Regions from separate parts of the Glutamicibacter sp. FBE19 genome, predicted to be linked through region 1. Evidence: riboswitches for the same ligand, from Rfam matches in the RefSeq annotation. Region 1 holds a riboswitch; each other region holds the start of a gene.

Region 1 (7,224 bases):
TTTAGCGGCGTGCCCGGCAGATTGCATTGATCTCGGGAATGCACGGTTCATTCTGCAGGCTGGTGGTGTCACCCAGCGTGGTTCCTTCAAATAGCTGCGTGAGCAAGCGGCGCATGATCTTGCCCGAACGGGTTTTGGGAACATCCGGTACCAGCAGCACATCGCGCGGCTTGGCAATCGGGCCTATCTGGGTGGCTACCGTGGAACGAAGTTCAGCTATGAATTGTGCCTGGCGCGCGGCGAGCTGCTCATCAGGGTTTTCGCCAATCAGCGACTTGTCCAGGGGCACCACGAAGGCGGTGGCCGCATGTCCGGTTTTTGCATCCGGGGTGGGGCAGACTCCGGCCTCGACGACGCCGGGGTTGGTGACCAGCGCAGACTCGATTTCAATGGTCGATAACCGGTGCCCGGAAATATTGATCACGTCATCGGTGCGGCCCAGGATGAAAATATCTCCATCCTCGTCAAAACGTGCCCCATCGCCTGCGAGGAACCAGCCTTGCTGGACGTACTTCTCCCAGTAGCTGGTGTAGTAGCGTTCAGGGTTGCCCCATACCGTACGCGCCATGGACGGGCCGGTGCGGGTGATGACAATATTGCCCTGGGTGTTGGGCTCAACTCGCTGTCCCTGGGCATCAACGATGTCCACGGAAACGCCCGGCAGGGCACGGGCGGCGCATCCTGGCTTGAAGTAGTCGTCGGTCGGCAAAGGGGAGAGGACCGTCGCCCCGGACTCGGACTGCCACCAGGTATCCACCATCGGAATGCCTGCCGGGGTATCGCGGCCAAGCTGTTCGCGCAGCCACCGCCAGGCCTCCGGGTTAACCGCTTCGCCAACGGTGCCGCCGACGTTGATGGAGGACAGGTCGTAGGATTTGGGAATGCCCTCGGGGAACCAGCCCATCAACGAGCGGACCAAGGTCGGGGCCGTGTAGTAGCTGGTGACCTTGTAGCGTTCGATGACTTCGAAGTGGCGTCCGGGATGCGGCGCGTTGGGCACGCCTTCATAAATCACCTGGGTGACGCCGTTGGATAGCGGTCCATAGATCTCATAGGTGTGGGCCGTGATCCATGCCAGGTCCGCGGTGCACCAGTGCACGTCATTCTCGCGCTGGGAGGCATCCGGGTTGGCGAAGAGCATGTTGTAGCTGGCGGCAGCCTGGGTCAGGTAGCCACCGGTGGTGTGCACCAGGCCCTTGGGCTGTCCGGTGGTTCCGGAGGTGTACATGATGAACAGCGGAGTTTCAGAGTCGAAGAACTGCGCTTCATGTTCGGTGGGCTGGGTGTCGACAACATCGTGCCACCAGACGTCGCGGCCTTCGGTCCACGGGATCTGATCGCCGGTGCGTCGAATGACCAGCACTTTTTCGATCTCATTCTCGCCGGAGACCGCTTCGTCGGCATTGTCCTTGACCGGCACCGAGGCGCCGCGGCGGAATTGGCCATCGGTGGTCACCAGCACCTTGGCCTTCGTGTCTTCCACGCGGAACTTCAACGCTTCGGCAGAGAATCCGCCGAAGACCAGCGAATGGACGGCGCCGATGCGGGCGCAGGCCAGCGTGATGACGACGGTTTCGATGAGGACCGGAAGGTAGATGACCACGCGGTCGCCCTTGACCACGCCCAAGGATTCCAAAGCGTGGGCGGCCTGGCTGATGCGTTCTTGCAGGTTCTTGTAGGTGACGGCCACCCGGTCGCCGGGTTCGCCCTCGAAATACAGTGCGACCTTGTCTCCGCGGCCGGCGGCCACATGCCGGTCGGCGCAGTTCACCGCGGCATTGAGCTTGCCACCCAGATACCAGGAGATCTGCGGTCCGCGCTTGGCTTCCGGGTCAGCTGGGAGGATCTGGCTGGTGGTATGCCAGCTGGTGTCCCAATCAAGGAGGCGTGCCGCGTCGTCCCAGAATGCTTGGCGTGCTTCCTCAGAGGCAAATGCAGAGGTTGGTGCCGATTCGATGGTCATTACAGAGTATTCCTTGGAGTGTCTATTCGGTGGCTGGTTTGGTACTTGATCGCTAGTGCCCTCGGGCCCGGGGCTTTTATGGCGCGGCGTTCGGAGGCAGCGAGCAGGGCAACGGCAAGTATTCCGAGGAAGGCCAGGTGTTGCTTGTGCCCTGGAGGTTCTTGGCCGAGGCGAATTGCCGGTCTTTGCCCATAGCCCGTTGTGGCTGCGAGCCTGAAAGCGCGGTGCGGCTCTGTGCCGTGGTGGCGAATCTGCGCGAGAAATTGACGAGGCCGGCGCCCAGTGCCATGGACGCGAGGCCCAGGTACTGCATTTGAGGCTGCGCAAAGCACAGTGCCATGATCATCTCCATCGGTCCTGGCGGTAGCACCGGCCTATGGAAGGTGTCCTCCATAGGTGGTTGCTGCGGCGTCACTGAGCCAGATCTCTCGGCCGCTCGGGATGGTTACACGTCTATTACAGGGTTTCGAAGGAATTGAATGCAAATCTTGCGTAACATGAAAAATCTTCGATAACTGTGCCACATGCGCGGGATATTTCGTTATTTATTTCATTGAATGCCGGTTTGATCGATAATGGGCGAATATGGGCAATTCATCTTCGGCATGATGCGCCATTGGCTGTTCAACCTGCCGGTCATCCCGGAGCCGCCCAAGGTCGAAATGTGACTTCGTGGCTTGGATGCATCGGTTTATTACGGCTACAAATGAATGACGACCCATCCAGAGCGGCTGAGAGATCTGGCTCGACGACGCCGCAGCAACCACCCGAAAAGGGAGACGGTGCTACCGCCAGGACCGATGGAAAGAATTGAGGACTTTTAATGTCATTTGGCGAGTTGCCAAACACCTCCGGTTTGGACTTCAACCAGCTCAGCGATCCTTCGCAGGCTAGCGCCATGGGACTAGACGACTTCGAAGAGCAGCTGCCCACGCGGCAACTGCTCAAGGTCACCCCCGGCCCCGGCGCGGATGAGCAATACGACCGGCTGGCTGAAATCTTTCGTCCGGTCTTCGCGCAAATCGCCAGCACCGCCAAGGACCGCGACCGCAACCGCGTTCTGCCCTTCGAGCAGGTAGGCCTGCTCAACCGCGAACGTTTCGGCGCACTGCGCATCCCAGTTGCCGAGGGCGGATACGGCGCGCGCCTGGTCGACGTGTTCCGCTTGCTCATCGAGCTGTCCGAAGCCGACTCGCATGTCGGCCAGCTGTGGCGCGCGCATATCGCGTTCGTGGAAAACGTGCTGGTCCTCGACGACCAAAAGCTGCGCAGTAAGTGGACCGCCCGCATCGCCGCCGGGCAAATTGTCGGCAACGCCTACACCGAACGCGGTGGCAATGCCCTGGGCACGCTGAACACCAAGGTGAGCCAGATTGATGGCCGCTGGCTGGTGGACGGTGAAAAGTACTACTGCACCGGTACCATTTTTGCCGACTGGACCACCGTGGCCGTGGCCCACCCGGAACTGCCCGGGCGCCAGATCGCGGTAGTCTCCACCCAGCACAGCGGCGTCAAGATCCTTGATGACTGGGATGGCTTTGGCCAGGGGCTCACCGGCACCGGAACCACGGAGTTCCACCAGGTCCCGGTGGACACGTTCATGCCGCAGCAGAGCAACGACTCCGAAGCGGCGATCTTCCAGCTGGTGCTCATGGCCGTGCAGGCAGGTATCGCCCGGGCGGCCCTGAACGACCTGCGCATTTCGGTGCAGAACCGCACCCGCATCTTCACCACCGGCACCGGCGTTCCGGTGCACCGCGAACCACAGGTGTTGCAACTGGTCGGCGAGGTGTCCGCGGAATCCTTCGCCGCGGACTCGGTCGTGATCGGCGCCGTCCTTGAAGTCGAAGCCGCACTGGTAGATCCGGGGCTCAACGACGAAGAACGCTATGCGGTCTGCGAACTGGCCGCCAACCGGGCGCAAACCATCGTCCAGCCACTCGTCATCGGTGCCACCAGCAAGCTCTTTGACGGCCTGGGCGCATCCTCGACCAGCGTCATCTGCAACCTGGACCGGCACTGGCGCAACGCCCGGACCATCGCCACCCACAACCCGGCCATTTACAAGGCCCGCATTGTGGGGGACTACGAGATCAATGCGGTCCAGCCGCAACGACTCTCGGTCACCGGCGAAGACAGCAACCATCGAGCCCACGGCGCCTGAGCGCGAACCACTAATCTTCACCACTACCCAACCATGGCAAGGGGAACATCAATGAGCCAGCAGCGCGAAATTCTCTTCAACGCATTCGACATGAACTGCGTGGTGCACCAGTCGCCAGGCCTGTGGCGCCACCCGGATGACAAGGCCTCGACCTACAACACCCTCGGCTACTGGACCCACCTGGCCAAGGTACTGGAAAAGGGCAAGTTCGACGGCCTGTTCATCGCCGATGTCCTGGGTACCTACGATGTTTTCAACGGCACTAATGAGTCCCCGCTGCGCTCCGGCGCCCAGGCCCCGGTCAATGACCCGATGATGCTGGTCTCCGCCATGGCAGCGGTCACCGAGAACCTCGGCTTCGGCGTCACTGCGGGCACCGCCTACGAGCACCCCTACGCTTTCGCCCGCCGCCTGGCCACCCTGGACCACCTGACCAACGGCCGCGTGGGCTGGAATGTCGTGACCGGGTACCTGCCATCGGCCGCCCGCAACATGGGCCAGGAAGACCAGATGGAGCACGACGAGCGGTACAACCACGCCGATGAATACCTCGAGGTCGTCTACAAGCTGCTCGAAGGCTCGTGGGAAGACGACGCCGTGCAGAACAACAAGGAAACCGGGATCTATACGGACCCGGCCAAGGTGCACAGCATCGAGCACGAAGGAAAATTCTTCAAGGTGCCCGGAATCGCCATCACCGAGCCTTCCATCCAGCGCACCCCGGTGATCTACCAGGCCGGCGCCTCGTCGCGCGGCATCAAGTTCGCCTCGGAAAACGCTGAAGCAGTATTTGTCACCAGCCCGACCCGTGAAATCCTCAAGGCCACCGTCACCAAGATCCGCGATGCCGCAGAGGCCGCCGGCCGCGACCGCTACGATGTGAAGATCTTCGCGATGCAGACCATCATCACCGATGAGACGTCTGAGAAGGCCCAGGCCAAGTACGAGGATTACAAGTCCTATGCGGACGTTGAAGGTGCACAGGTCCTGATCTCCGGCTGGATGGGCATTGACCTGTCGGAGCTGAACCCGGATGAGCCATTGGGCGCCAACCTGAAGTCCAACGCCATCCAGTCCACCGTGGAAACCTTCCAGAAGGCCAGCGGCGACGACGGCAACCCGTGGACGATCCGCCAGTTGGCCGAATGGGTGGGCGTGGGCGGCTTCGGCCCGATCACCGTCGGCTCGGGCGCCGAGGTGGCCGAGAAGCTCATCGACTGGGTGGACTATACCGACGTTGACGGTTTCAATCTGGCCTACGCGGTCACCCCGGCAACCTTCGAGGACGTTGTCGAATACGTGGTTCCCGAGCTGCAGGCTCGCGGCGCCTACAAGACCGAATACGCCCAGGGCTCGCTGCGCAACAAGCTCTTTGGCGAAGGGGACCGGGTGAAGGAGACCCACCGCGCCGCGCAGTACAAGATCTCCAACCGCCTGCCAGCTAAGGGCTAGGCATCCCGCCTGAGGCCCTGGCCTCAAAATGGCATCGGCTCCCTCCACCTTGAAGGGTGGACGGAGCCGATGCCATTTCCGGAGCCTAGTTGGCGGGATTCACCACCATGGCAGATCCTCCGCCACGGCGCACCGGCTCGGCCGCCGCAGTCAGCGTTCCATCCTCATTGATCTGGACCGCTTCCACCGCGCCGATCTCTGCCTGCGGGGTGAAGGAGTCCCCGGCCGGGGTGAGCTTGTGCCCGAAGGCCTCCATGGCCGAACCGTACTGGGCGATGAATTCCGGTTCTGCGGTCACCGCTGCGGTATTGCGCTGCGAGGCCCGCGGGGCGGCGATGGCTTCGCTGATATCCATGCCCAGGTCGTAGCGGTTGAGCAGCGTCTGCAGCACCGTGGTGATGATGGTTGACCCACCGGGGGAACCGATGGCCATCACCGGCTCGCCGTCACGCAGCACGATGGTTGGCGCCATCGAGGAGCGCGGGCGCTTGCCCGGTTCAAGGCGGTTTGGATCTTCCGGGTCATAGACCGTGGAGAAGTCTGTGAGCTCATTGTTCAGCAGGAAGCCCCGCCCCGGCACCACCATGCCCGACCCTCCGGTCTGCTCGATGGTCAGCGTGTAGGACACGACGTTCCCCCAGCGGTCCACCACCGACAGGTGGGTGGTGGAGATGTTCTCGGTGTCATGCTCAACGGCCGGCTCAGCGGCAGCTGCCGGGCATTGGCCATCAAAATTCTCGATGTCGCCCGGGGCCACCGGCTTGGCGGCCGCCTGATCGGGGTTGATCGCGCAGGCCCGGTCGGCGCCGAAGAGCTCGCTGGTCAAGGTCTCGGTCGGCACATCCACAAAGGCGGGGTCACCCACGTATTTGCCGCGATCCGCATAGGCCAGCGCGGTGGCCTCGAAGTAGTGGTGCAAGGCGTCGGCGGGTTCCATGGAGGACAGGTCGTAGTTGCCCAGGATATTCAGCGATTCGCCAATGGTGGTGCCACCGCTGGAGGAGGGAGCCATGCCGAAGATGTCCAGCCCGCGATAGTCCACCGTGGTTGGCTTCTGCTCGGACACCTCATAGTTGGCGAGGTCCTCGGTGCTGACAAAACCGGCAGGGACCGGCAGCTTGGTGTCCTCGACCTTGGGCGGGGCCTGGACCGTCTGGGAGATTTCGGAGGCCAGATCACCGTGGTAGAACGCCTTTGGGCCTTCCTTGGCCAGCAGGCGATAGGTATCGGCCAGCTCGGGGTTCTTGAAGATGCTCCCCACCTGTGGCGCATCGCCACCGGGGAGGAAAAGCTTGCTGGTGGAGCCGAAGGCTTCGAAGCGTTCCTTGTTGTCCAAGGTTTGTTCCCGGAAGGTCTCATCAACAACAAAACCGCGGGAAGCCACCTGGGTCGCCGGACGCAGCACCTGCTTCAGGCTTTGCGAGCCCCAATTGTCCAGGGCACGCTGCCAGGTGGCTACGGTCCCCGGAACGCCCACGGCAACACCGCTGGTGACCAGTTCCGGAGTGAAGTTGTAGGGCTCGCCGGTCGCCGGATCAATAAATGCGTCCTGAGGGGTAGCAGCTGGGGCAGTTTCACGCCCATCGATGGTGCTGACCTTGCCGGAAGCCGCGTCGTAATACAGGAAATAGCCGCCACCGCCGAC
Region 2 (7,224 bases), on a different contig from region 1:
TCCCATCAACAGAGTTAGCAGTCCCAGTAGCCGGCGGCGTTCGGGCTTCATGTCTTCCCACGGTTTGTGTTCATCCGGTCTCGGCGAACTTGGCGATGTTTCCGGTGGTGCTGATTGCTCCGGCTCGGCGGGTCCAGAACGGTTCCCGCCCTTGGCCCAGTCTGGCATCGACTCCTCATCGTCCCAGTCGCTCCCCGGTTCCCCGGTGAAATGAGCTTCGGCGTCCTTCAAGTGCTCGCGGTTACCGGCCACGGTAGCCGGATTGTCCATCTTGGCGAGGTAGGCCTCGATAAAAGCCGCCTGAGAAGGAAGTAAGCGCAGCACATATTCGACCAGGCCTTGGCGCATGCCGCGTCTAAAAATTCCGATGCACTCAAGCAGGGCCTTGATCGGGCGTTCGCCGGATTTCACCTCGGCTATGAGCGCGTTAATGTGTTTGCGTGCGGACTTCGGTTCGGTGCGCAGGAAAGCCAGTGCGTCGGCTTGGAGTTGTTCTTTCTTTTTACGCCCGGCTTTGCCCTCGCCCAGATCTTTGCGGGCTGAATGCAGTTTCGTGGCCGTGGCAGCGACCGGGCGTGGGTCGACGTCAGGATCCATGAATTGTTCGGCGAGCTGAGGCAACCACGGGGCGATGGGTTGACCTGCCTCATTCACCCCGCCAATCAAGCAGTCGGCTTGGATCAGGCGGGACGAAGCGGTGGCCCGTGGAATATCCAGCCAGTCCTGCAACAACCCGGAGGCACTATTAAAGTGGGTGCGGCCGGCGGTGGTGTGGCCGCGGGCTGCCTCGATCTGCTCGATCGTGGGGTTGGTGCCAGCGTCGGTGATGGCTTGGAACGATTCGCGGTCAATCTTGTGGGCACCGGTGCGGCGCAGCGCGTGGGCAGCCTGGATCTGCGCGCGGGTTTGCTGCTGTCCCAGGTGCTCGGTGAGCAGTGCAAAGTAGGCGGCGTGGCCGGCGGGCAGGTCGCCGGAAAGCACAGCCGTGGCCGAGGCAACGAGCCGGGCCGCCTCGGCCAGATCCTTGAGTGCTTGTGCTGTGCTCATGGGAACGAGCATGCCCCGCAGAAAAGGATCCGCGGGGCATGCAATGACGGTGTGTGGATAAGGCTAGCGGTCGGCCTCCACCGGCAGCCAGAGCTCGCAGGTCGCGGTGCTGAAATCAGCGGCCCGATCGAGCACGGCGACAATGGACGGGCCGGGACGCAAACGCCACGGATTGGACGGGAACCACGCGGTGGCCGTGGAGGCCCAGAGCTCCTGCAGCGCCGCCGGGTAGGGGCCCGACACGCTGAATACCGCCCAGGCCCCGGCTGGAACCTGGATGGAATCCAGGTCCTCGGGCACCGGGGCGTCGGCTGGCACCGCAACTCCGTGCAGGTAGGTCAGCTCGCTGCCTTCGCGGTAGTCCGCATCGACCTGGTCGCTGACCTGCAGCAAGCCGGCAGGATCGGCGGCCGACAGCGCCTTGAGCCGGGCATGCTCGGCCACCGGTATGGAGGCGATGTGCTCCTGGATGTGCGGGTTGGCCCCGTGGTGGATCAGCGGGACGCGTGCGGCGTATCCGATGAGCTTGAAGTTTTCTCTTTGCGCTATTCGTGCATCCATGGGGCGTTTCCCTTCGACGTTCAGGCTGAACCTGATGATTGGCTGGCTTCGAAGGGGGCCGCCATTCTCGCGGATTTCACCCACGGATGCGCCATGCACGGACCGGATGGCCCGGCCGAAAGCTTCGGCCGAGCCGTAGCCGTAGCGGATCGCGATAGCTAAGAGGTCATCCCCGGCGAGCAGGTCCGCGGCGGCCAGGGACATGCGCCGGCGGCGGATGTATTCGGAGACCGGCATGCCGGCCAGCGAGGAGAACATCCTCCGCACGTGGTATTCGGTCGTGCCTTCGCCGCGCAGCAAATCCGCGAGGCTGATCTCGGCGTGCAGGTTCGCCTCGATATGCTCGACGAGCCGATTGAGAATTCCGATCATGTTTCCACCCTTCCCCAATTACTATTCCGTGGAGAAGGGGCGCGCCGCCCGATTATTGCGGTTCGATGCGATCAGGCGTTTTCCAGGGCCTTTTCGCGCACGGTGCTCACAGGCCGGGTGGCCCGGGCGGCGGCCAGGCCGCGTTGAAGATCGGCGATCAGATCCTCGGTCTCTTCGATGCCCACCGAGAGGCGGACCAGGTTGGCCGGGATTTCCAGCTCGGTGCCGATCAGCGAGGCGTGGGTCATTTCTCGCGGATAGCAGACCAGGGATTCCACCCCGCCCAGGGAGACCGAGAGCTGGAAGTACTCCATGGATTGGGCGAAGGCGCGGGCGGCGGCCTCATCTTCCAGGGCCAGCGAGACGATCCCGCCAAAACCGCGCTGCTGGCGGGCGGCCAGCTCGTGCCCGGGGTGGGATTCCAGTCCCGGGTAGTAGACCCGGGTGACTTCGGGCTGCGCATCGAGCCAGCGGGCCAGGGTATCGGCCGAGGCGCAGTGGCGCTCCATGCGCAGGCCCAGGGTTTTCAGCCCGCGGGCGGCCAGGTAGGAATCCTGCGGGCCGGCCACAGCTCCGCCGGCGAACTGCTGGTAGCCCACCGCTTCGGCCAGGGTCTGCCCGCGGAAGATGTGGTCGGCCACGATCACCGCGCCGCCGAGCACATCGGAGTGCCCGCCAATGTATTTGGTGGTGGAGTGGACCACCGCGTGGGCGCCGAAATCCAGCGGGCGCTGCAGATAAGGAGTGGCGAAGGTATTGTCCACCACCAGCAGGGCGCCATGCTCGCGGGCGATGTCCGCCCAGCCGGCCAGGTCGGCGATGCCCAGCAGCGGGTTGGAGGGGGTCTCCACCCAGAGCAGCGCGGTGTTCGGGCGCACCGCGGAGCGCACCGAATCCAGGCTGGTGATATCCACCGCCGAAGAGGTGATCCCCCACTTGCTGTGCAGCTTGGAGATCAGCCGGTTGGTGCCGCCGTAGCCGTCGGCGCCCAGGATGATGTGGTCGCCCGGTTCGAGCACCGCGCGCAGCAGCGCGTCTTCGGCGGCGATGCCGGAGGCGAAGGCGAAGCCGGCGGCCCCGCCTTCCAGGGCGGTGAGCTGGTCCTGGAACCCGTCGCGGGTGGGATTCGAGCCGCGGGAGTATTCATGTCCGGAGCGCAGCACGTTGATGCCGTCCTGGATGAAGGTGCTGGTCTGGTAGATCGGCGGCACGACCGCGCCGGTGTGCGGGTCCTTGTGCTGGCCGGCGTGGACGGCCTGGGTGTTGAAGCCGCTCATGATGCTCCTTGGGTTTGCGGGGCCAGGGCCTTCTCCAGTGCGTGGTCAAGGGCCTGGGTGAGATCGGCGAGCAGGTCGGCGGGGTCTTCCAGGCCGACCGACAGGCGCAGGGTGGCGGTGTTCAGCCCGGCGGCGGCCAGCTGCTGCTCGGAGAGCCGGCAGTGGGTCATGGTGGCCGGGTGGGAGATCATGGTGCGGGTGTCCCCCACATTGGCGGCCAGCGAAATCAGTTTCAGCCCGTCGATCAGCGGGGAGACCAGCGTGGGATGGGCCAGCTCGATGGCCAGCACGCAGCCGGTGCCCTTGGGCGTGATCTTCTTGGCCAGCTCGTGGCTCGGGTGGGTGGACAGCGAGGGGTGGTGGATGGCCACAATGCCCGGGTGCGCCAGGAGCTCGCCGATCAGCGTGGTGACGCTGCGCTGCACATGTGCGGCGCGCACCGGCAGGGTTTCGATGCCGGCGAGGATCCCCTGGGCGCTAGCCGGGGCGAGGGTCGGGCCCAGGTCGTGCAGGAATTTGGAGCGCACCAGCATCGCGTAGGCGGCCGATCCGTGGCGCTCAAGCAGCGAGGTGTTGTTCAGCCGCACGCGCGGGGCGGCGATCTGCGGCCAGCGGGCGGCGTCGGAGAAGTCGAATTTGCCCGAGTCCACGACGATCCCGCCCAAAACAGAACCGTGTCCGGCCAGGCCCTTGGTGGCCGAGTGCACCACGATGTCCGCGCCGAAATCCAGTGGCCGCACATTCAGCGGGGTGGCCAGGGTGTTATCGACCACCACCGGGATGTTGTGCTCATGGGCGATGGCCGCGATGGCGGGAAGATCGGCCACGGTGCACAGCGGGTTGGAGACCGACTCCAGGAAGAACGCCCGGGTGTCTTCCTCGATGGCCCCGGACCAGGCGGCCGGATCGGCCTGGTCGACAAAGCTGATGCGGATGCCGAAGTCGGCGAAGGTGTCGGTGAACAGGTCCACGGTGCCGCCGTAGAGCGAGGAGGAGGCCACGATGTGCTTGGGTCCCTGGGTCAGGGCCAGGAGGGACAGGGCTACCGCGGACTGGCCGGTGGCGGTGGCTACCGCCTGGGCGCCGCCTTCCAGCGCGGCCACTCGCTGCTCGAGGATCGAGACGGTGGGATTGCCGGTGCGCGAGTAGGTGAAACCGGCCTGGCGCAACGCGAACTTCTCGATCGCTTCGGCATGCGACTGGAATTGGTAGGCTGCGGAATTGTGCAGTGGCGGCAGCATCGGGCGGAAGTCTCCGCTCGGGCGATATCCGGCGTGGACCGCGTCGGTTCCTTGGCTCATAGCTCCTCCTCGTTCTCTGCGAGGGAGTGCACCGATAGGCATCGTGTGGCAACACGAAGCACATCACGCAAAAGCGCGTTCGGAACTGCTCCATCGTTCCTGGCATTAGCACCTTTCGGTTTCCCGATGGTTGCTGCGACGTCAACGAGCCAGATCTCTTAGTCGCTCTTGATGGTTTGTTGTTCTTCCATGGTTGGCCACGGGCCGCAAACGGCGCAAGCGCCATCGGGCGGCCAGCTTCATACAAGGCCGCCAAGCTTCATATGTCGTGAACTTGTCATGATGACGCGGTGGCTGGCACCACTTTATGACGCATCACTTTGAGCAGAACCTGCGTGATTTCAAGGTTTTTGCCGAAGTTTATGACGATAGACCGGTACTCGATGACCGGGAGTTACGCCGTGGGCGGCTCAGCCGAGCACCTCGACCCCAAAGCTGGCGACCACCGCACGGACTTCTTGCAGGTAGCGCTGGGCCTGGTCGGTCAGCGGAATGGCTGCGTGGTCAATCCAGCCGATCTCGATGCGCTCCTCGATCGCCAGCGGGATGGCAACGATGGAGGGATCAAGCTCGTCGCTGATGATGCCGGTGGAGATCGTGTACCCGCCCAGGCCGATCATGAGGTTGAAGATGGTGGCGCGGTCCGAAACCTGGATTTCGCGTTGGCTGGAGCGCGTGGAGAGCACCTCCTCGGCGAAGTAGAAGGAATTATTCGCGCCCTGGTCGAAGGTCAGCCGGGGCAGGTCCTCGAGGTCTTCGAGGGTGACCTGGTCCCGGGTGGCCAGCGGGTTGCTGCGCGAGATGAAGATGTGCGGATCAGCCAGGAACAGCGGGTGGAAGGCCAGCCGGGATTCGCGCAGCAGCTTGTCGATGACCTTGCGGTTGAAGTCATTGCGGTACAGGATCCCGATGTCGCTGCGCAGGGTGCGCACGTCCTCGATGATCTGTTCGGTGCGCGTCTCGCGGAGCGAAAACTGGTACTCCTCGGCGCCGCTGGCCTGGACCATCCGGACAAAGGCGTCCACCGAAAATGAGTAGTGCTGGGTGGAGACGCCCAGCAGGCGCCTGGCGGAGGGCCGTCCGAGGTAGCGGTGCTCCAGCAGCTCCACTTGCTCCAGGACCTGCCGGGCGTAGCCAAGGAATTCTGCTCCTTCGGCGGTGAGCGTCACTCCCCTGGCCGAGCGCACCAGCAAGGTGCGCCCCACCCTCGATTCAAGCTCCTTCATCGCCGCCGACATGCTGGGCTGCGCGACGTAAATCAAGTCGGCGGCAGCCGAGATGGACCCCTCGGAGGCTACCGCCACGAAATAGCGCAGCTGCTGCAGTGTCAAGCCATTTGTTCCCTGAACCATAGCCAGAGTCTATATGAATCCATAGTTATATCGAGTTACCTGATATCAAGAATCACCCTGCATGATTGACGCAACGACTTCCCCTCGGCCTGCCCAGGCCTCCCAAATACAGATTGGCCATCATGGCAGACGAATTGAATTTCAGCATTAGCACCACCAGATTTGACGAGAATTACTCCCCTTCGGCGAATTCGCGCACCACGACAAACTTCGCTAATTTGGCACGCGGAGAGCGCCGCGAAGAGAACTTGCGCAACGCCCTGACGATGATCAACCGCCGGTTCAATTCCTTGGCTCACTGGGACAATCCCCAGGGCGACCGCTATTCTCTTGAATTGGAAATCATTTCCGCAAATGTGCATTTTTCTGCCGATAATACCGACCAGCAATTTCCTCTTTTAGAAGTGCTTGAAACCACGATCGTGGATAAACTCACCGGCACTCGGTCCCAGGGCATGGTCGGCAATAATTTTTCTTCTTATGTCCGCGATTACGACTTCAGCGTTGTGCTCCCAGCATCGTGTAATGACAGCGGATCTCCGGTGCTTCCCGAAGATTTTGGTGATCTCCATGGACAGCTCTTCCAGCATTTTTTGAACTCACAGGCATACCGTGAGCGTTTTGCCCAGCTGCCGGTGGTCTGCATCAGCGTCTCCACCTCCAAGACTTATTTCCGCACTGGCAACAGCCATCCAGTGCTCGGCTTGGAATACCAGCAGGACGAGAACTCGCTCACCGATGCGTACTTCGGCAAGATGGGCTTGAGCGTTCGCTACTTCATGCCGCCGGGTGCCGTTGCGCCACTGGCCTTTTACTTCCGTGGCGACCTGCTCAACGATTACACGAACCTGCAGCTGATTAGCCTGATCAGCACCATGGAGACCTTCCAGAAGATCTACCGCCCGGAGATCTACAACGCCAATTCGGCAGCGCCCTCCGTGTACCACCCGAGCCTGGGCGCCGAGGACTTCTCCCCTACACGCGTTTTCTACGACCGCGAAGAACGAGCCCAATTGGGCAGGATCCAAGGCAAGTTCACCGAAGAGCATTTCATCACCCCAAATCGCCAACTGCTCGATCAGTGGTCCTCCTCCTACCAGACTCCCGTCGCCTAAGACTCCGAAAGATTCCTCAATGACTTCACCACTTATCCCCGCGTCGATCGTTGGCAGCCTGCCCAAGCCTTCGTGGCTTGCCGAACCTGAAAAGCTATGGTCCCCATGGAAGCTTGAAGGCGATCAGCTGCGCGAAGGCCAGCAAGACGCCATGCGTGCTGCGGTCCTCGAGCAGACTCAACGCGGCATCGACATCATT
Region 3 (7,224 bases), on a different contig from region 1:
CAGCGCCGATCCGGCTACCGTGCCCCAAAGCAAGGCCTGCAAAGAAGCGAACATGGCACCCACTATAGCCAGCAAGCCGCCGGCTTAGTAGCTGCCATGTCGGTTCTGACTGGGATTAACCCTCGGAGGACATATTGCTGAAGCGCGAGTAGTGGCCTTGGAATGCCACGGTGATGGTTTTGGTGGGACCGGCACGGTGCTTGGCGATGATCACGTCGGCCTCGCCTGGACGGTTTTCCTTGTCATACACATCATCACGATGCAGCAGGATTACCATATCGGCGTCCTGCTCAATGGAACCGGATTCACGAAGATCCGAAACCATTGGCCGCTTATCGGTTCGCTGTTCGGAACCACGGTTCAGCTGCGACAGCGCGATCAGCGGAACATCGAGCTCCTTGGCCAGCAGCTTGAGGTTACGCGAGAACTCGGAAACTTCCTGCTGGCGTGATTCCACGCGCTTGCCCGAACTCATCAGCTGCAGGTAGTCGAGGATGATCATGCGCAGCTCATTGCGCTGCTTCAGGCGGCGGCACTTTGCGCGGATTTCCATCATGGACATATTCGGCGAATCGTCGATGAACAGCGGCGCTTCATTCAACCGGCCCATGGTGGTGGCAATCTTGGTCCACTGCGCGTCCTCCACCGAACCCTTGCGCAGGTCCTGGAGCTGGATGGAGGCTTCTGCCGAAAGCAGGCGCATCGCAATTTCATTGCGGCCCATTTCCAGGGAGAAGAAGACGGTGGCCATGTTGTTCTTGATGGCGGCGGACCGGGCGAAGTCCAGTGCGAAGGTCGACTTACCCACTGCAGGACGGGCCGCGATGATGATCATCTGGCCGCCCTTCAGGCCCTGGGTCAGCTCGTCGAATTCGTAGAACCCGGTGGGCACGCCGGTGATGCCGTCGCCGGCGTTCGCGGCGTTTTCGATTTCGTCTACGGTGCCTTCGATGATGTCCGAGAGGCGTACGTAGTCTTCGCTGCTGCGGTTTTCCGCAACCTTGTAAACCTCGGCTTGCGCTTCGTTGACAATGGCATCGACTTCTCCATCGGGCGAGTAGCCCATCTGGACGATGCGGGTTCCGGCGTCCACCAGGCGGCGCAAGACGGCGCGCTCGCGCACGATTTCTGCATAGTAGCCGGCGTTAGCGGCGGTGGGCACCTGCTGAATGAGGTTGTGAAGGTAGGCAGCGCCACCCACGCGGGAAATTTCGCCGCGCTTGGTCAGCAAGTCGGCCACGGTCACGGCATCGGCAGGTTCGCCTCGGCCGTACAAATCGATAATGGCTTCGTAGATGGATTCGTGAGCCGGACGGTAGAAGTCGGTTCCGCGCAGCGCCTCAACGACGTCGGCGATGGCGTCCTTGGATAGCATCATGCCACCGAGCACGGACATCTCGGCTTCGACGTCCTGTGGCGGCTTGCGCCCTGCGTCGGATTCTCGTCCTTCGTAAACCGGCTCAGCACTCATTGCAGACACTTCCATCCCCTATTGACCCCAGGGGGAAAAATCTTCCTTGCCAGATGGCAACGTTCCAACCTGCTAGTTGATGCCAACAGTTCAATGGATTACGTCTGTGGATATTTCTGCCCCAAAGCCAACAGTAGGGCCGATGTTTACCCACGTAAACCCCATTATCCACAGGTCTTGTGCATAACATACCCTCAGCTGTGGACTAGCCTGTTCACTGTCTGGGGAGAACCCTGTGGATTATTGTCAAGTACCCAACAGTAATAGTTATTGACTAGGCTTTTTGTATTTTCACATCTGTGGACAGGTAAATATTTTATTGAAGATAGCGATATGTTCCCAGTAGTTATCAACACCCAAAAACGCCCGCAATACAGGGTTTATTGCAGTTTTCACACAGTTCTGCACATCATGCCCACAGTCGTGTGGATAACCATGTGGATATCTACGGAATCATAAAAGGCTTAGTCACCGGCCTTTAGCACGGCCAACTCGGCAAGTTATGGCCAATAGTCCACATTTTCGCGTAGCGGTCGCGATCCACACCGTGGATAACTATTTGCCTGGCGTTGAACGCGTCCCGAAACGCGACAAGGCCCGGAGCAGATCACCATCAGGGAATCCACGCCGGGCCTTCGGGAAACTACCCCTCAGAAGATTTAGACGAGCTCAGGAACTGGGATTGAATGAAATCGGGAATCATGGAAGATCTGCGGCGAGTGCAGTGATGTGTGATGCCCATGCACCTCCAAAAGCACAACCCAGTGGTCACCAGCTTCGACTTCGTTGTAAATCGACGTTTCCAGCCAGAGGGTGGACTCTTCAATGAACAGAGCGCCCTGCTCGGAAACCACGGTATCCACGCCGAGGAATCGATCGCCCTTCTTCGAAGCGATCTGCGCGCAGACCCCTCCATTGAGATCGCTGAGAACCGAAACACCAATGTGGCTGGCCTCGCGCAGTTTCGGCCAGGTGTTGGAGGTCTTCTGGACTGCAAACATCACCAATGCCGGCTCCAGCGAAACCCCGACAGTGAATGAGGATGCAACGATGCCGGTTTTCACGCCGTCCACTTCTGCACACAGAGCGGCCACGCCTGAGGGATGTTGAGCGAAAACCTTGCGTAGGGTTAGCGGGTCAAGTTCACGATTCAATGACATGGCTCGATTCCTTCGGTTCTTGCCCACCGCGTCAGACCCAGCGGGAACAGCGGTTCGGGATGATCCGAATCCGGTTGCCACTGAGGTTTCACGCCGTGCGCGGTACTTGTTCTGACACTATTTGGCGCAAAACCGAATCCTCACCTGGAGCACCCCACTACCGTTGAGAGGGTTGCCGATCAGCAAGCCAGGGCTTTTAGCTGATGCTCTTGATTCTGCTTAAAACAATATGACTCATGACGAAGCACCGTCAAACAATTCACTTCTCAAATCGCAATATTCAACAAAATATTCGACAGTGGCTCAGTTTTAGGGTCACGGAACAGTCCTTTATTCACCAATTCGGACCGCTTCAGGCACTTCAGCCGGCCATGAAGGTGTGATCTTCGTCGTAACGCATTAACTTATGGCACGGCTAAATATCTTCCGGCATCTGCGCTTCGTGGAAAATCGGCGCCAGGGTTCGCCATCAAGGATCTTCCCGCAAGGATTGCCGCGTACTTCAGCAGGTAAAGTGCAAATAATTGAACCGCAAGCCCCACCACTCGAACAGGCGCACCGCGCCCCGACACTTTTGGAGTCACCCGTGAGTTCCCCAGCACAGCGAATCCCCGACAAGACCAGCCGCTTCACTGACAGCATTGGCCTGGTCTTTGACGACATCACCGCCACTTCCGTGCGAGGCCATGCCGATCTCAATGAAGAGCACCACACCCCGTGGGGCGTCGTACATGGAGGTGTCTATGCCTCCATGATTGAAAGCGCCGGCAGCGTTGGCGCCAGCTACGCGGTCTCAGAGCGCAATCAATTTGCTGTGGGCGTTCACAATGCCACCGACTTCCTGCGTCCCACTACCGGTGCGCGCGTGCAGGTTGCGGCCAAGGCGCTGTTCCAAGGCAAGACCCAGCAGTTGTGGGAAGTTGTCATCACCGACGAGGCCAGCGGAAAGGAACTCTCGCGCGGACAATTGCGCACCCAAAACGTAGATATGCCCAGCGCCTGAGCGTATCCTAGGTGGCACCTAGCGGATCAGCTTCGGAGGCTTGCCATGAGTGCCACCTATACCTTTGACGTGTTCAGCAGCCTTGATGGCTTCGGCAGTGCAGGCAGCGATTGGGGTGGCTACTGGGGAAAACAGGGGCCAGAGCTGTTGGCCCATCGCCTCGGGCTCTACACTCCCCCATGCCGCATGGTTTTCGGAGCCAACACCTTCCGCTTGTTTAGTCTCTTCTGGGCAGAAATCGAGATGAATCCCGAGGTTGAAGACGCGTGGGGCGTGGCTTTGCACGACAAGCCCGCCACCGTCATCTCCACCACCTTGGTTGAGCCGCTGTCTTGGCCTAATGCCACGCTGGAGCGCGCTGATGCCTTGGAAGTCGTCGCCCAGCTCAAGGAAACCTCAGATGTGCCGCTGCGCTCCCACGGTTCCCTGGCCATGAACCATTCGCTGCTGGCGGCAGGTCTTGTGGACTTCATCCAGGTGAGCATCTTCCCGGTGCTGACCGGGCATAGCGGCTCTGCTCCGGTACTCGGAGGGGTCGACGACTATGACCTGGAACTTGTCGATTCAAAGCTTTTGGACGGGCGGATCCAGGAACTGACGTATCGCCCGACGCGCCATCAGCCGGCGCACGCATAGCCACCCGATGAAGCACATCCGGGACACATGCCTGCTGCTCGGCGCAGTGTTCCTCGCCGGATGCTCCACGCCAACACCACTTCCAAGTCCAGCTGCCGAATCGCACACCGCTCCAGAACCACTGGCCACCGGCTTGGAAGCTCCGTGGTCCATGGTCTACGTCCAGGACAGCTTGCTGGTCAGCGAACGCGATTCCGGGAGGATCCTGGAGGTTTCGCAGTCCGGACAGAGCCGCGAAGTGGCCCGGATCGATGATCTCGCAGCGAGAGGCGAAGGCGGGCTGCTGGGCCTGGCCTTCCTAGCGCCGGACCAGCTCTACGCGTATTCCACCGCGGAATCCGGTAACCGCATTCAGCAATTCACCGTGCAAGGCAGCGCCGGAAACCTGTCATTGTCGGCTCCGCGGACCCTGCTGGATTCCCTGCCCTCGGCCAATATCCACAACGGCGGGCGGCTGGCCATCGGACCGGATGGAATGCTCTACGCGAGCGTGGGCGATGCGTCCAACCCTGGGCAAGCCCAGGACCTGCAGGCGCTGGGCGGCAAGATCCTGCGCATGGCACCCGATGGAAGCGTCCCGGAGGACAATCCCTTCGAGAATTCCCTCGTCTACAGCTATGGGCACCGCAATGTGCAGGGCCTGGCATGGAGCGATGATGGCACCATGTATGCCAGCGAATTCGGGCAAAACACCTTCGACGAACTGAACATCATCAAGGCCGGCGGGAACTATGGCTGGCCCGAAGTCGAGGGGAAGGGCGGCGCAGATCGGCAGTACACCGACCCGATTGCGCAGTGGTCCCCTGCCGAGGCCAGCCCCAGCGGCATCGCGATCCTAGATGGCACCGCCTACCTGGCGAATCTGCGCGGCGAAGTGCTGCGCGCGGTGGAACTGGACGCGCCGGCCATCGAGCAGGAATTGCTCGATGGCCGGCTCGGCCGGCTGCGCGATGTGCTGGTGGATCCTGGCGGCTCGCTGCTGGTGCTGACGAACAACACCGACGGGCGCGGCCGGCCAGGGACGGGTGATGACCGGATCGTGCGCATCGATCCCGGCCAGCCCGGCGGCTAGCTGGCCGGGCGCATATCCCCGGTCTGCTCGAAGCGCTGGTGCCAGGACAGGGCCTCGCCCAGCAGGTGCGGGGTGTGCTTGCCGTAGCTTTGCCTGCAGGCCCGGTCGAAGTAGTCCTGCAGCAGCCCCCGGTAGTCCGGATGCGCGCAGTTCTCGATAACCTGTTGGGCGCGCTGCTTGGGCGACAGGCCGCGCAGATCGGCCAGGCCCTGTTCGGTAATCAGGATCATGGTGTCGTGCTCGGTGTGGTCCACATGCGATGCGAAGGGCACGATGCCCGAGATCTTGCCGCCCTTGGCGGTGGACGGGGACATGAACACCGACAGGTAGCCGTTGCGGGCGAAGTCGCCGGACCCGCCGATGCCATTCATGACATGGGAGCCCAGGACGTTGGTGGAGTTCACATTGCCGTAGATGTCGGCCTCGATCATCCCGTTCAGGGCGATGCAGCCCAGCCGCCGGATGATCTCGGGGTGGTTGGAGATCTCCTGGGCGCGCAGCAGGATGCGCTCGCGGTAGTGCTCGACATTGCGGTTGAATTCCTCGATGCCCTCGGCAGACAGCGAGAAGCTGGTGGCCGAGGCGAACTCGATGGTGCCGTCCTTGATCAGCTGGAGCATGCCATCCTGGATGACCTCCGTGTAGGCGGCCAAGGACTTGTAGCCGCCGCGGGACAGGCCCGCCAGCACGGCGTTGGCGATGTTGCCGACGCCCGACTGCAGCGGTAGCAGCTTCTCGGTCAGCCGGCCGGCACGGATCTCCGAGTCCAGGAAGCCCAGCAGGTGATCGGCGATCTTCTCGCTGGTCTCGTCCACCGGGGCGAAGGGGCTCAGCCGGTCTGGCGCGTCGGTTTGGACCACCGCGGCGATCTTGCTGACGTCGACGTCCAGGTACTTCTGGCCGATCCGGTCGCGCACCGTGGTCAATTCGATGGGCTTGCGGTGCGGAGGCAAGGCGGTGCCGTAGTAGACATCGTGCATGCCCTCCATGGCGGCGGATTGCTGCGTGTTGACCTCGATGATGACCTTGTCGGCCATCTCCAGCCAGGTCTTGTTGTTGCCCACGGAGCTGGAGGGGATCAGGTCGCCCTCGGCGGTTACGCCGACCACCTCGATGATGGCCACGTCGATCTTGCCGTAGAAGCCGAACCAGGCGTGCTGGGCGACATGGGACAGGTGGATGTCCATGTACTCCATGTTGCCCTCGTTGATGCGCCGGCGCAGCTCGGGATCGGACATGTAGGGAAGGCGAAGGTTCATGCCCTCGGCCTTGGCCAGCACCCCGTCGAGCTCGGGGGCGGTGGAGGCGCCGGTGAGCACGTTGATCTTGAACTCCTCGCCGGCAGCGTGCTGGCGTTCCATCTGGGCGGCCAGGGCGCCGGGCACTGCCTTCGGGTATCCGGCACCGGTGAAGCCGCTCATGGCCACCGTCATTCCCGGCTTGATGATGGTTGCCGCCTGTTCGGCGCTCATCAGGCGATCGGCAAAGGCCCGGTGGTGAATACGCTCGTGCAAAATAACCCCTTCGAAGCTCGGCTGTGACGCAGGTCTATAACCCGCATCTCACCGGAACACTTTAGCCGCTAAAGATGCCGAGCCGGAGGGCAGATGGTCGGATCCAGCGGTGGGTGGCGCTTTTCTCGATGAGCTGCCCGCTATTTGCGGTGGCCGGTCGGCCATTCGCGCGGCGGGGCCGGGCTAGCCCAGCTGGGCGAAGGCTTCGCCGCGGGTCGCCGTGATCTCGATTCGGGCGTCCATGGCCGCGGCATATCGGCGCAAGGTGGCTAGCTGGACCCGGTCCAGGTCGCCGGTTTCCATGCGGGCAATGCGGTCCACCGGCAGCTTGAGCCGCGCAGCCAGTTCGGCCTGGCTCAGGCTGGCTT
Region 4 (7,224 bases), on a different contig from region 1:
GTGCGGGATTCATCGGTTCTTCCTTCCGCGCAGGGTCACGCTGGCCAGAACCAGCAGGATCAGCAGGCCCTTGGCCGCGCCTACCCACTGGCTTGCGACACCCAGCAGGGTCAGTCCGTTGTCCAGGGCGGCGACAAACACCGCGGCCAGCACGGTGCCAACGACGCTGACCAGCCGCCGTCGGGAGAAGATCATCGACATGTAGGCCACCAGAATGATGTCCAGCAGGATCTGCGTTCCAATGCCCGGGACGGCGGCCGAAAGCCTGGCGACCAGCAGCGTGCCGGCCAGGCCAGCCAGCGCCGAGCTGAGCACGTAGCTGGCCAGCCGGTAGCGGCGCGGGTCCAATCCGGCCACCTGGGCGGCCGTCGGATTCTGGCCCGCGGCGTAGGAGTTCACGCCCCAGCTGGTCTTGCCATAAACCCACCAGCCTAGTGCCCCGATGATGATCATGAGCCAAGCGGCCAGCGGGATCCCGAGGAAGACGCTGGCCCGGGCAGCCTCGAAAAAGCTGCCGGACACGGCGATCTTCAGGTTCTGGCTGAAGACCAGCTCCAGCGAAGCGGCCACGCCCATGGTGGCCAGGGTGGCCAGCAGCGGGCGCAATCCCAAGGTGACCGACAGGCCGTTGACGATGCCGATCGCGGTGGCCACCAGCACCCCGTAGAGCACCGACACCGGGCCGGGGGCTCCGGCGGCCGCGGCCAGCGCGGTCACGGTGCCGGAGAGTCCTGCCACCGCACCGGTGGACAGGTCGATGCCGCCGTTGAGCACGTCGTCGCCGCCAGCGATAATCACGATCGCGAGCCCCACCCCGGCGATGCCGAAGACCGAGGCCTGGGTGAGAATTGTCGCGATATTCGAGGCCGCCAGGAAAAACGGGGAGCCGAAAGCGAAAAGCAGCAGCACCGCTCCAATGCCGGCGTAGCCGATCCAGGCGGCCAGCCCGGGCTTCCTTCCTTGCGCGCTGCGCGCCGGCGCCTCGTTGGCGGGAGCAATGGCGGCGCTCATGCGTTCACCTCTTCTCGTGGTGTTCCGGTTCCTTGGCCGCTGGAGGCCAACTGCAAGATTCGTTCTGTGGTCACTTCGGCGGAGGGCAGCTCGGCGATGATCCGGCCGCGGTAAAGCACCAGCACCCGGTCGGCCAGGCCAACCACTTCTTCCAGGTCCACGCTGACCATCAGCGCGGCGGCTCCGTCCTGCACCAGCTGGGAAATCTGCGCGTAGATCTGCGCGCGGCTTCCCACATCCACGCCCGAGGTGGGCTGGTCCAAGACCAGCACATCGGACCCCTTGGCCAGCCAGCGGGCCAAGACGGTCTTCTGCTGGTTGCCGCCGGAGAGGCCCGAAGCCACGGCTTCGGGATCAGCCGGGCGGATATCCAGGCGCTGCACCAGCTCCTCCGCGGCATCCCGCTCCTTGCGCGCATTGAGCAGCCCAAGCCGGCGGCCGAGCTTCCGCAGGCTGGCGGCGGCAACATTCTCGCGCACGGTGTTGCGCAGGAAGATGCCATCGCGGTGCCGGTTCGATGGGACGTAGGCGCCGGCCCGGGCGACAAAGTCCGCGGCCGAAACCACCGGGCGGCCGTGCAGCAAGGCGGTGCCCGCATGCGGATGATTGCCGGTGACCGCGTCGGCGAGCACCTCGATGCCTGATCCCACCAATCCGGTGACGGCCACGATTTCCCCGGGAGCCACCGTGAGATCGATGCCCTCCAGCTTGCCAGCCACCGACAGGCCCGAGAGCTGGAGGGCCGGCTCGCCCTGGCGGGCGGGGGCCTCGCGCTGCTGGTGCGAGAATTCGTTGACCTGGCTGCCCAGCATCAAGCCGATGACATCTGAAATGCTGTCGCCGTGCGCAAAGCTGGCATCCCCGGCATTCCTGCCGTTGCGCAGCACCGTGATCCGGTCGGTGACCTGCTGCAGTTCCTGGAGATAGTGGGAGATGAAAATAATCCCCACCCCGCGATCACGCAGGTGCCCGATGGTGCCGAAGAGCTGCTCGACCTCGTCATTGGCCAAGGGCGCGGTCGGCTCATCAAGAATCAGCACCTTGGGTTCGGCCAGCACGGCGCGGGCAATCTGGATCAGCTGCTGCTGGGCAACGCTCAGCTCGTCGACAAAGGCCGCGGTGTCCAGCTCCTGGCCGGTGGTCCGCAGGATATCCGCCCGGGCCGCCTCTTGCACGGTGCGCTCGTGGCGCCATAAACCGCGGTTTCTGGATGTGCCAAGATACAGCTGTTCGGCGACGGTCAGGCGCCCGGCCAGGTGGCGGTCCTGGTGGATCACCTCAATGCCCAGCGCTTCGGCATCGGCCGGGCGCCGTATCTGCACCGCCTGTCCAGCAAGCTCGATCTGCCCCGAATCCAGGGTGTACAACCCGGTGAGGATCTTGATCAGGGTTGATTTTCCGGCACCGTTTTCACCTACCAGGCCGAGCACTTCCCCGGCCCGCAGCTGCAGGTGGACATCGTCCAGCACGGTGACGGCGCCAAAGGATTTGCCGATCCCGGCCATGCTCAGCAGCAGGCTAGATTCCGTTGTCATTGCGCACCTGATTCACGTTGTCCTTGTCCACAAAAATCGGCTCGGCGTAGCTGGTGCTTGGTACCTGGTCGGCTTGCCCGTTGAGGAACAGCGCAATATTCGTGGCCGAGGTGGCAGCAATCTGCTTGGTGGGCTGGGCGACGGTGAACTGGTAGGAGCTCTGCGGATTCGCGATCAAGTCCAGTGCCCCGGGTTCCGCGTCGACTCCATAGAGCTTGATGTCATTATCGGTGGGATCGATAGCCTGCGCGGCGCCGATCAGCGGCATATCCCAGCAGGACCAGATCGCATCCACTTCGCCTTCGGGCAGCCTGCGCAGCTGATCCTGGATCTGGTTCTTGGCATCTTCGATGGTGCCTTCGTACTTGTCCTGCAGTTCCGGGGTGATCTTCTCGATATTCGGGTAGTCTTCGAGCACCAGGTTCAGGCTGTTGTAGCGGATCCGGCAGGGCGTCACGCCCGGGAAGCCGTTGAAGACCAGGATCTTGCCCTTGCCGTGCAGGTCCTCGGCCATGGTGCGAGCCAGGGTGGTGCCGACGTTCCAGTTATCACTGGTGACGTTGTTCTTCGAGTACTCGCTCTGGAAGTCGATGGTGAACAGCGGAATTCCTGCAGCATCCACCTTGGCCAGGGCCGGGGTGAGCGTCTGGGCATCGCCCAGGATCACCACGATGGCATCGGGCGACTGGGTAATGAGATTTTCCACGTCCGAAACGTGCTTCTCGTCCTTGGCTTCGGCCTGGGTGGCAATGACCTCTCCGCCGAGCTCCTTGATGCGTTCTTGGATTTGCTGATACACCACGCGCGAGTAGTCGTGCAGGATGTCCTTGGCCGCGATGCCCACTTTTTTGCCCTCGATCGAAGGAACATCGTCGAGCTTCTGTTCGGTTTGCGGGTTGCTGCTTGGCGCCACGGCCGGCGCGGCTTCGGGGCGTGGTTCCTTCAGCGAGCAACCGGAGAGCAGCGTGGTTGCTGCGAGTGCGGCAGCCACAAATTTCAGGGTGTTCGGGCGAGTGCGAGTCATGCCGTCCCTCTCTTGGACATATCGAACCGAGGGATCCCGAACAGAAGTTCACGCTTCTTGCCCCGGGAGCTCCATCGAACCTGGCGTTAGCACTATCTGCAGGAGGCAGGCTTGCTGCGGCGTCGTGGAGCCAGGTCTCTCAGCCGCTCTGGATGGGGTGTTATCCGAGTCAAGCATTGATCCCGGGAGCTTGCCATCAACGCGTCACTGGAGGGAACACTGCGTCAGATCTCTTCACAAATCCCGGGCTGGCAAGGCTGGGAGGCGGCGGGCAGGCGCTAAATCAGCGTCATATTTCCGCATATTACGGCGTCTAATTCACATTGTTCTTGGCGTGAGCACCCCTGACCCGCACCAGCCCATCATGGCTTTGGCGTAGCAGGCTGGCCGTTTCTGAGCTCCCTTAAAAACAGTGCACCGCGCCATCAAGGAAGGGTTCGATGATGGCGCGGTGCCCGGGGTGTATTCAGCAGTGCGCTAGAGCAGGACCGCCCCCAGGATCCAGACCGTTGCAAAGGCCGCGGTGCCCTGGATTGCCGTAGCCACGCTGAGGGTCTTGTATGCAGTGATCACCGGAATCCGGCTGAGCTGCGAGACCACCCAGAAGTACGAGTCATTCGCGTGCGAGACAACCATCGCACCGGCACCCACCGCCAGGACGCTGAGCACCATTCCCAATTCGGAATCCAGCCCCAGCGAACCGAGCATCGGCGCGACCAGCGCGGAGGTGGTCACCATCGATACCGTGGACGATCCCTGCGCCGACTTCAGGGCGGCGGCAATCAGGAACGGCACCGCCAGGCCCAGGCCGAGTCCGCTCAGCGAGTCGGAGAGAATCGTGGTCAGCTCCGAGGCGGCCAGCACCGCGCCCAATGCGGCGCCAGCCCCGGTAATCAGCAAGATCGGGGCAGCGGTGCGCACCGATTCGTGCATCTGCTCATTAAAATCGCCCAGCTTGTTCTCGCCGCGCAACAGCAAAGTGGCCGAGAGCAGGCCGAAAATCAGGGCGATCACCGGCGTGCCGAGGAACGAGAGGACTTCAACCAGCGTTCCCCCGCCCAGCGGCTGGGATGGCAGCTTGGCGATAGATGAGGCACAGATCAAAACCAGCGGCACCAGGATCGGCAGGAAGGCCAAGGCCGGATGCGGCAGCTTGCCGAAGCTTGCGCGCAGCTGCTCGTAGTCCAGGTCTGCCAGATCATTCTCGTCTTCCGACGGCAAGGCGGTCCATTGGGACTTGTTGAAGCGGCTGGCATAAAACAGGCCGGCCAACGCGGAGATGGCTGCCACCGGAAGGCCAACGGCAATGATCAGCCCGAGGTTATCGGCAATGCCGATGCTCTCGGCCGCCGCCAGCGGGCCGGGGGTTGGCGGAACCATGGTGTGCGTGGCGTACAGGCCGGTCATCAGCGCCACCGAAGTAGCCAGCCCCGATACGCCGGTGCGAAGGGTGATGGCTTTGCGCAGCGAGTTCAGCACCACGTAGCCCGAATCGCAGAAGACCGGAATCGAGACAATGTAGCCAATGATTGTCAGGGTCAGATTGGGGAACCTGGTTCCCAGGACCTTGATCAGCGCGTCGGCCATGGAGATTGCGGCGCCCGATCGTTCCAGGATGATGCCGATCATCGTGCCGAAGAGGATGACCAGGCCGATATTGCCCATGGTGGTGCCGAAGGCGGTGGTGACGGTGCCCGCCACTTCGGCCAGGGGAATCCTGTAGGCGAAGGCGGCAAGGATAGCTGCGCCAATCAACGCGAGGAAGGGGCTGATTTTCCAGCGTGCGGTCACCAGCACAATGGCGACCACGAGGATCAAGAGAACAATGAGTTCGTACACGGCAGGTTGGCTCCTTTGCCACTATGTGTGGATCGCTGTCCAGCAAAGCGGCTCAAGCTCTGGGGGTTGGATCAGCCAGGCCCGGATTTCTTCGGTTTCGCCGACCCTGAACAGCAGGTGATGTGCCAATAGTAGGAAACCGGCGCCGGATTGCCTATGGGCATGCGACCGGGTTTCCCGGCATGGTCCTGCAAGAATATGTGCACGCCCCTCGGCAGACGGAATTTATCGAGGCTCGCCTGGTGCTGCTGGTGCCGCTAGAAAATCTGCATCTCGTCAAGTGCAATGCGCGCGTACACGGCATGCTGCAGCCGCAGCGATTCATTGGCTTGGCGAATATCGGCGCCGGTGACCTGGCCGATCCTTTCCAGCCGCTGCACCAGGGTATTGCGGTGAATGTGCAAGGCTTCGGCGGCCTGCGACATGGCGGATGCCGCGGCGACCACCAGCAGGGTTTTTGCCTGTTCTTGATTCAGCGCCCGGGCCGGTGCCGCAAGATAGGCCAGGCTCCGCGCCGGAGTCCGTGCAACGGCCACGGCGATGTCCTGATTCCAGATCTCCCGGTGTGCCCGTTGCGGAAGCAGCGCAGGACGCGCCACCAGGGTGCGCATCATTTCGGCCTGCGCCAACAGCGCTCCGGCATCGAAAGCATCCGCTCCGCCAAGAAAACGATCGCTCGGTTTCGCGGGCTGACCTGCTGCATCATCGGTGCTTGCCCGCAGCCGCCAGTGCGCGCCGAACAGGCTGACCCATGAGGTGCGCATGCCTTCCGCGGCAGCTTGCTCCAGCAGGGGGTCGCGGCCATCGCGCGGCAGCCACAGCTCAAGCTGCACCGGTCCGCGCAGCCCGTGCGCTTCCAGGTTCCGGTCGACGACTTCTGCGGCAACCCGCCCGGCCAGCAACGCCGAAATAAGGTCCCTGGCCTCGGCCGCCCGGCGAGCGCTGCGCGAGTGCTCGCGCTCCTGGGCAAACAGCAGCTGGACGGTGAGCGCAATCAGATCCGCCAGGGGCTCGACCTCGTGGGGCGCGCCGGTTACTCCGACGACACCGCACAACCGCTCGTTCAGCGCCAAAGGGAGGTTCACTCCCGGCTGGGTTCCCGCCGTTTCATCGGCCTGGGTGACCCTGATGGCCTCATTGCGCCGGATGGCTTCGACGCTTCCTTCGTGCAGCGTGCCCACGCGCGAAGCATCGCTGGAGGCGATGATGATTCCATGGGCGTTCATGATGTTCACATGGCGATTAATCGTTGGCGCAATGGTGTCGACAACCTTTTGCGCCAAGGCGCCGGACAGTCGAGGTTGCTCCTTTTCGCTCATGGAATCATCCTAGCTTCCCCGGGCCTCCTTCACCTTGCCGCCCGGTGATGCTAGGCTCACCCCAGTCAAGCATCGCGATGAAAGGCCCACCATGAGTTCGGCGATCAGCTACTTCACCGGAGGCTTCCTCGTCAGCCTGCTGGTAGTGCTCAACATGACATGGAACCAGCGCTTGCCCGGGCTGCTGGGCCCGGCGCTGATTGTGCTGAGCCTGGCCGGGTTGGCCGCATGCCGGCTCTACACCGCGCGGAACCAGCCCCGCCAGCAAGCTCCACAAGAAGCCTAGGAAGCCTCGCGCTCCTGCAGCACTGCCGTGGCGGTGCTGGTGCTGTCAGGCGCAAAAGCATAGAGCTTGCCCTCGGCGAGGTGGACCCAGAATCGTCCGCAGAGCTGCGTGGTCTTCTCTTCGGCGCCTTGCGGCCACCATTGCGCTTCAAGGGTCCTGGTCGAGGAGATCTCCTTGGCCTCAAAATCCTTGGTGCGCGGATCCGAGGCG

Evidence for each region. Region 1 has a riboswitch for S-adenosylmethionine ahead of acs (acetate--CoA ligase). Riboswitches for the same ligand answer to the same signal wherever they lie in the genome.
Region 2: another riboswitch for S-adenosylmethionine. It lies ahead of H6F58_RS12085 (aminotransferase class I/II-fold pyridoxal phosphate-dependent enzyme); the one in region 1 lies ahead of acs (acetate--CoA ligase).
Region 3: another riboswitch for S-adenosylmethionine. It lies ahead of H6F58_RS14925 (flavin reductase family protein); the one in region 1 lies ahead of acs (acetate--CoA ligase).
Region 4: another riboswitch for S-adenosylmethionine. It lies ahead of H6F58_RS00495 (substrate-binding domain-containing protein); the one in region 1 lies ahead of acs (acetate--CoA ligase).

What each region holds. Positions count from the first base shown of each region.
Region 1 covers NZ_JACKQN010000004.1:226,540-233,763, reverse strand. Annotated here, with positions in the region: gene acs (acetate--CoA ligase) at 2-2,290, opposite strand; SAM riboswitch class I at 2,309-2,411, opposite strand; SAM riboswitch class I at 2,679-2,770, shown strand; gene H6F58_RS09255 (acyl-CoA dehydrogenase) at 2,787-4,127, shown strand; gene H6F58_RS09250 (LLM class flavin-dependent oxidoreductase) at 4,179-5,579, shown strand; gene ggt (gamma-glutamyltransferase) at 5,665-7,224, opposite strand, start outside.
Region 2 covers NZ_JACKQN010000007.1:41,173-48,396, forward strand. Annotated here, with positions in the region: gene H6F58_RS12070 (HNH endonuclease signature motif containing protein) at 1-1,047, opposite strand, end outside; gene H6F58_RS12075 (AraC family transcriptional regulator) at 1,111-1,980, opposite strand; gene H6F58_RS12080 (cystathionine gamma-synthase) at 2,052-3,257, opposite strand; gene H6F58_RS12085 (aminotransferase class I/II-fold pyridoxal phosphate-dependent enzyme) at 3,254-4,558, opposite strand; SAM riboswitch class I at 4,646-4,736, opposite strand; gene H6F58_RS12090 (LysR family transcriptional regulator) at 4,969-5,910, opposite strand; gene H6F58_RS12095 (DUF1852 domain-containing protein) at 6,033-7,025, shown strand; gene H6F58_RS12100 (methionine synthase) at 7,045-7,224, shown strand, end outside.
Region 3 covers NZ_JACKQN010000010.1:105,340-112,563, reverse strand. Annotated here, with positions in the region: gene H6F58_RS14935 (ZIP family zinc transporter) at 1-54, opposite strand, end outside; gene dnaB (replicative DNA helicase) at 116-1,471, opposite strand; gene H6F58_RS14925 (flavin reductase family protein) at 2,131-2,631, opposite strand; SAM riboswitch class IV at 2,729-2,846, opposite strand; gene H6F58_RS14920 (PaaI family thioesterase) at 3,218-3,634, shown strand; gene H6F58_RS14915 (dihydrofolate reductase family protein) at 3,680-4,270, shown strand; gene H6F58_RS14910 (PQQ-dependent sugar dehydrogenase) at 4,278-5,342, shown strand; gene H6F58_RS14905 (acetyl-CoA hydrolase/transferase family protein) at 5,339-6,856, opposite strand; gene H6F58_RS14900 (helix-turn-helix domain-containing protein) at 7,040-7,224, opposite strand, start outside.
Region 4 covers NZ_JACKQN010000001.1:107,531-114,754, reverse strand. Annotated here, with positions in the region: gene H6F58_RS00510 (ABC transporter permease) at 1-13, opposite strand, end outside; gene H6F58_RS00505 (ABC transporter permease) at 10-1,011, opposite strand; gene H6F58_RS00500 (sugar ABC transporter ATP-binding protein) at 1,008-2,546, opposite strand; gene H6F58_RS00495 (substrate-binding domain-containing protein) at 2,530-3,570, opposite strand; SAM riboswitch class I at 3,639-3,729, opposite strand; gene H6F58_RS00490 (GntP family permease) at 4,048-5,409, opposite strand; gene H6F58_RS00485 (sugar diacid recognition domain-containing protein) at 5,667-6,728, opposite strand; gene H6F58_RS00480 (hypothetical protein) at 6,820-7,014, shown strand; gene H6F58_RS00475 (hypothetical protein) at 7,011-7,224, opposite strand, start outside.